2 regions of the Bacillus sp. FSL K6-6540 genome follow, and region 1 is predicted to be linked to the other one. Evidence: riboswitches for the same ligand, from Rfam matches in the RefSeq annotation. Region 1 holds a riboswitch; the other holds the start of a gene.
The links. Region 1 has a riboswitch for cyclic di-AMP ahead of MHH82_RS00490 (C40 family peptidase). Riboswitches for the same ligand answer to the same signal wherever they lie in the genome.

Region 1 (3,206 bases):
TTACTATTCCTCATTTGCCGGAGGCTCATACACCATGCAGTGGAAAAGGGCGTTTCCCGTCGGCGTAAGGCGCTCATACGTATCGGTGATATGAAAGCCCGCCTTTTCGTACGCGCGGATCGCACGTTCATTCCAGGTCATTACCTCCAGGTCGATCTCATCGGCAGGCCGCCTCCGCCTCGCTTCCCGGACAATCGTCTGCATAAACCGTTTACCCATTCCCCGCCCGCACCAATCAGGCCGCATGCCCAGCCCGATTCGCGTAACCTCATGCATCGGAAACAGTTGGGCAAATCCCCATAGCGTCTTCCGTTCATCCAAAATCGAAATGTACTGCTCCCGGCGGATGTCGGGATCCCCAAACTCGATCTCAAGCCCCTTCATCTGCTCCCAGGGAAGAAAACCGTAAATGTTATAGGGAGGAGGATAGGTCCAGGCGCATATTTCTTTCGCGTGCTCTTCACGCATGACCACCGTATGAAATGAAATCGGTGCTGCATCCATTGGCAAAGTCCCCCTGTCATAATTACAAATTAAATTATACCCCATTTCTCAAACATTCTAGCCGCATCAAAAAGCCCGTCCAAGAGAAGTAGGTCTCCTTTGACGGGCAAACGGATATGTATGGGCAGGACGAGGATAAGACATCGAAGCTTAGGAGGATTCTCCGGTCGACTTTTCATACTGATCATTGCTCATGATGCGCTCGGCACCTACGTACCGCTGCTCGTAGTAGTCCTCAGAAAATAAAATCAATATTTTTCCATTAGGGTGTTTAATGAAGGGAGAGGAGGGTATATAAAGGGTAGAAGATGCAACGACATGAGGGGGCGAAGTGAATTCGCATAATAATTTTCTTTTTTTCTCGAAAAGTGGGAACTTTTTCGTTGTCCCAAACGTTATAAAGGTATACACAGAGCAGACAAAAGAAAAAGCCGCTGGATGAGATCGGCACAATCTCATACACCCAGGGCTTCTTGTAAAGGATAAATCAATGAAGTTCCAGTAATTAATTGTAGTTCACAGCTACAGACTTGTACGTAGACTGACTCATGACTCGCTTAGCACCTACGTATCGATTGGCGTAATAGCTCTGGCTCAGCGGACTGATGATGACACCGCGCGAGGATGAGGAATGAGCGAATTTGCCGCCCCCAACATAAATACCCACATGAGATACACCTCTGCCGGATGTGTTGAAGAACACGAGATCGCCAGCTTTCAGCTTGCTCTTGGCTACGGCCGTACCGACTTTGTATTGAGCTCCAGACGTGCGCGGCAGGCTAAGACCAAGTTTCTTGTAGATATAGCTGGTGAATCCGGAGCAGTCAAAACCATTCGTTGTGGTTCCACCTGTTTTATAAGAGACACCAATGGCTGGTTTGATTGCAGTATTTAATTTGGAATCGGCGAAAGCGCTTCCGGTCCCTAATGTGAGTGCGAGGGCCAGGCCTAGAGAAATGGCCGTTAACTTCTTTTTCAAAACAAAAAGCTCCTTCCATTGCCTGCGAGGTTAGCTTAAGGGTTCGGTTGAAGGTCCCCTATGATCCCTCTCTTGCGAGATCAATTCACCCAAAACGGATCCCCCGCTTCCCAATCATGGGAATTCGGCTCCTTAAAATGTTGATGAACCCATTCATAGACGTCTGACGTTCCAACATGCTTAACGAAATTACATAGTTCCAGCAAAAAGTTACAGTAAAGATGACAAAGTTGTTACTAACATATTCGTTATTTTAGCAGAGTATTAACAATTTGGCAAATGAGGAAAGCTCATTTTTATACAAAAAAACCTGTCCCCGTCATGCGGGATCAGGTTTTTTTGTAACTTGGCCATCGGAAAATGTAATATTGAGGAAAAATGAGCTTCTATTCTTTGTAAAATCAAGTCCGAGAGAGAAATGTGTCGCTTCCGATTACAGCATATTTACGAGCTTGTTTATCATATGATGGTAACGAAATGTAACGATTAGGCATGCTGCGAAGAAGAATCCCGCCACAAATGATATTGGGCGGAAATTACCCAAATTTGGAAGAGTCCATTTAGAAAATAAGAGGCTTGCTGAATAATCAAGCCGATCAATCCCGCCCAGAAGAGCGATGCCGAGCTCAGGAGCAAAAGAATGACGCAGGCCGATCCGCCAACGGTAAGGGATAACAGCACAGCCGTGCCCAGTCGGCGGAAGAGCGCAAGAACGGAGCTGATCATGCCGGAATTGTCCGTACGGCCGAATTGCATATAGAGCAATAACAGGCGAATCAGATAGGCGTACAGAAACCAGCCGGCTGCATGAGGCAGCGCATGAAGCAGCATAACCGGCTCATGGATCCCGTTCAGCAGGATCGGAAGGATTTTGGGCAGAATCCAGTATCCGGGCACAAAGGTAAGAACAAGTTCGATCAGATAAAATACCGTAACGGGCTTCCATAGCTTCTGCATGCCGGTGAAGAAGAATAATCCGCGCTCGCCCTTAGCCTCCTGGTGGAGGTTATAGAAGATGCCTGCCCGAATGAGCGGGGTACATACCATCCGGATCAGGAGCAGAGCGGCCAGAAGCCAACCATAGGTATGGACCGTGCCGCTTAACGATAGACTCATCTCGCCCTCGTAGAAGAATAACAGGCGACTAAGCTCGTTAGGGGCAGAATCCGGATACCGCATCAGTAGGGGGACGACTGCCGATTTTACAAGCCGGTACAGGCAATATCCCCACAGCATGCGGTACAAGAACAGCAGAATGGAGACGTATAATTGGTCTTTAACACTGATCCACCCTTGGCCTGCATAACTTTTCATGTGCTCCCCCCTCACCATGACAGGCTGCCGAACAACGTCTCCACAAGCTTGGTAATACTGAGATTCCAGCGTGTGACCACCTTCGGATCCATTCCTGCCTTCATATAGTTATTGATGTGTCTATTCTCCAGAACGATGGAGTATTTCGGATCAACCATGGCCCAGGCGAGCGGGGTGCTGTACTCCAGGGTGTACGTAACTTTTCCGTCCTTGCCGCTCCAGGTTCGCTCCACCGTTTTGCCGTCTTCAAAGGCGAACACGATAGGCACATCGGTTATATCTCCGTCCTTGCTCGTAATCTTGACCGTGGATTCATACCGCGGATGGTCTGACGTGCCTTTATTTTTGGTTTTGATCACATCGATGGCGACGTCGGCCATTTGGCTTCCATATACATATTGGTCAAAAT
Region 2 (3,206 bases), 6.3 Mb from region 1:
GAACGGGGGAAGCATTCGCAGGGACGCTTGGGGTAGTATAACGTTCCACAGCCTCTGCCAAGGCTTCATATTAAGCGCCACGGCAGCCTCCCACTGTCCTTTCGGAACGGCCAGCACCGCGCTGCGAACAATCTCGGAGCCGTATGCGCCGAAGTTAAGTCCGATCGCGAGAATCGCCGCCAGCATTTTCGGAAGCTCGATGCCGATGAACGGAAGGGCAAAATACAACCAGAAGAGCTGCACCAGCAAGGAGGTTCCCCGAAAGATTTCGACGTACACGGCCGTCGCCGTGCGGACGATCCAGAGCTTCGACAGCCGGCACAATCCGGCTGCAAAGGACATCGCGATAGCCAGGATGGCTGAAAAGAACGCGACGATAATCGTGATCTCTGCTCCTTTGAGCAGCGTCGGAAGAAAATCGATCCAAGAATTCGGCATACTATTCCCCGCAGAGCGCAGCCGCTGTCATCTCACCCGGGAGCTCTTCTTCCGTGAACCCGAACTCTTGCAAAATTTCCAGCAGCTCGCCCGACTCCTTCATCTTTTCAAGCTCGGCATTATAAGCCTCCTGGAACTCGGTATCCGCTTGGCGGAAAGCCGTAGCCCCGTAACCGCGAACGCTTTCGCCGTCGATGACCGGCTGCTCGAAATCAGCCACGCGTTCGATGCTGTCGTCGCTGGCTGAATCCAGCATCGCCTGCAGGGACGGCCCCGTCATGGTAATCGCCTGCACCCGATCGGCCTGGAGGGCGCTAATCGCCGAAGCCTGGTCAGGGACCTGTACGATCCGGTCCGCAGGAATGCCCGACTTCTCCATGTAGCCGATTTCGACCGCACCGGTCATGACGGCCACCTTGGCCTGCTCATTCTTGGCAATGTCCTCATAGCTTCCAAGTTCCATCGGATTCCCTTGCTTTACCGCAAGGGCTTCCCCGATGCTGTACTCCGGGTTCGCGAACAGGACGGCAGAGCATCGGTCCGGATTAATGAACATGCCTGCCGTGATCAGATCAAACCGATCGGCCTGCAATCCGGCGACCAGCGAACCGAATTCCGTTAGCTCCCCTCTCATCTCCTTGATGCCAAGACGCTCCAGAATAACGCGGGCAATCTCAACCGCTTCGCCCGTGAGCTCCCCATTGGCTTCTTTGTAGGCATACGGCTTCTCGTTCGCAAACCCTACGGTGATATATCCCTGCTCAATGGCTCGATCCAGCGTACTTCCTTTGTCGCCGCAAGCCGCGAGCAATACCACCATCATCACGGACAACACCAGCACAACCACTTTCTTCAAAACCTTCCACAACCTTTCGTAATAGCTTTTCACTTTCTTAAAAAAACGGCATGACGAAATTATCCGTGTTAGCACATGTGTTAACTTGGATATATAGACGTTCAGATACCCGTGCATGGGACGAGGCTTCAGGGAAGATGATTCATCCGCTTCCTTGCACGCTTTGACCCAATGCCGTCTGATCGATTCAATTCGTTCCACATTTGCAGACGTTACCCCTCCTCTGTAATTGAATGCAAAAAGACCACCAAACAGGGGATCTAGACATAGCTCCGCCAGCAGGGGGTCAAAAAATAGAGAAAAGGCCCCTATAGAGAATAAAGGGCCTTTTGTATGAACATCCATTATGTATGCAAGACCCATCCACTGCTGACGAGGTTAGCTGACGGACTCGGGTAAGATGGTACCCTACACTCGTGAATTCCAAGTGACTCGCCCCTGGTGAAACTGGTTCCCCCGCTTTCCGGAATATGTATGCCGGAAACTAAGCGTGTGTTCATGATAAAGGGAAGCTCAGGAAAAGTCAAACCCCTTTAACCGCTTTTTCTGGAAATTCAGAAGTAAAAACACCGTTTTTGCAACGAGGATATCGAGCCTTTTGAACACCTTATTTAAGGCTGTCCATACACCGGATTGGTCATGGAATCCATGCTCCATTTTCCGCTATATAGCAGGCATTTGACGGGTCTTGCGGAAATCGTTCATGCCATATATGTTTTATGCCATGAATGAGCCCCGGATCAGGAAGTCTGCCCGTATGAAATACGGGACCGAAAAAAAATTTTTGAAACACTCCATAATAAGTCTGATAACAACGCCTGGAATGACTTGAAAAAAAGCCCCGATGCTTAGCATCAGGGCTTTTCTCATCATACCGCGGTATAGCCGCCATCCACCAGCAGGCTCGTGCCCGTAATGAAGGAGGCATCTTCACTGGCGAGGAACAACACGGCTTTGGCCACTTCTTCCGGCTGTCCCAAACGGCCCATCGGATGAAGGCCGACCAGGTGCTGCGTGATCGCTTCCGTTCTTCCCTTGATCAGCGGCGTATCGATATATCCCGGACACACGGCATTGATTCGGATTCCTTTGGAGGCATAGTCTGCGCTGAGCGACTGGGTTAACAGCTTGACGCCTCCCTTGGCCGAAGCATAGGCGGTTACCCCTGCTTTTCCGACATGGCTATGGATCGAGCCGCAGTTTACGATTGCCCCTCCGGTTCCTTGGGACAGCATTTGCTGAATAACATATTTATCGCACAGGAAGACCCCTGTCAGATTAATATCAATCGTTCTCTGCCAGTTATCCATCGTTAACTGATCGGCAGGAGCATCATGGGCAATGCCTGCGTTGGCAAACAATACATCGACACGGCCAAAATGCTGCACCGTCTGATTCACCATATTCGTGACTTCCTGCTCTTGGGTTACATCCGTTTTGACGAACAGCGCTTCAAAGCCGGCTCCTCTCAATTCGTCGGAAACCGCTTGGCCCTGGTCGGAATAATCCGCGATAACGACCTTGGCTCCCTCTTTTGCAAAAAGTCTGACTGCCGCTTCGCCAATCCCGCTGGCGCCCCCCGTCACGATGACAACCTTGGAATCAAATTTCATGCGTTGATCACTCCTATGTTGTAAATTCATCAACCGGCTATCCATTCATGTAGAATAGGCAAATACCGACCATGATATTCCAATACCCCGTTTCCTAATGAATGACCAGCAACCTATCGAAGAAAAAGAATGTTCGCTAAAAATAGTCGCAAAGCAATAACCCTATTCAAGCTCAAGCCCTGTCAGACCGGACGCTCAATCGTAAACATCTCTCCCAGGGTCGAATAGATATTTCCTGCCATGCGGCTCACAGGTTTCAACTTCGATGCGTCAATCCGGCCATGCTCGTAGAGCTCCTC

Region 2: another riboswitch for cyclic di-AMP. It lies ahead of ehuB (ectoine/hydroxyectoine ABC transporter substrate-binding protein EhuB); the one in region 1 lies ahead of MHH82_RS00490 (C40 family peptidase).

What each region holds. Positions count from the first base shown of each region.
Region 1 is NZ_JBBOXH010000001.1:101,105-104,310, forward strand. Features, by position in the region: gene MHH82_RS00485 (GNAT family N-acetyltransferase) at 4-504, opposite strand; gene MHH82_RS00490 (C40 family peptidase) at 1,010-1,483, opposite strand; cyclic di-AMP (ydaO/yuaA leader) riboswitch at 1,488-1,623, opposite strand; gene MHH82_RS00495 (hypothetical protein) at 1,970-2,797, opposite strand; gene MHH82_RS00500 (M1 family metallopeptidase) at 2,809-3,206, opposite strand, start outside.
Region 2 is NZ_JBBOXH010000001.1:6,421,161-6,424,366, forward strand. Features, by position in the region: gene ehuC (ectoine/hydroxyectoine ABC transporter permease subunit EhuC) at 1-438, opposite strand, end outside; gene ehuB (ectoine/hydroxyectoine ABC transporter substrate-binding protein EhuB) at 440-1,294, opposite strand; cyclic di-AMP (ydaO/yuaA leader) riboswitch at 1,649-1,795, opposite strand; gene MHH82_RS28960 (SDR family NAD(P)-dependent oxidoreductase) at 2,164-2,907, opposite strand; gene MHH82_RS28965 (flavin reductase family protein) at 3,090-3,206, opposite strand, start outside.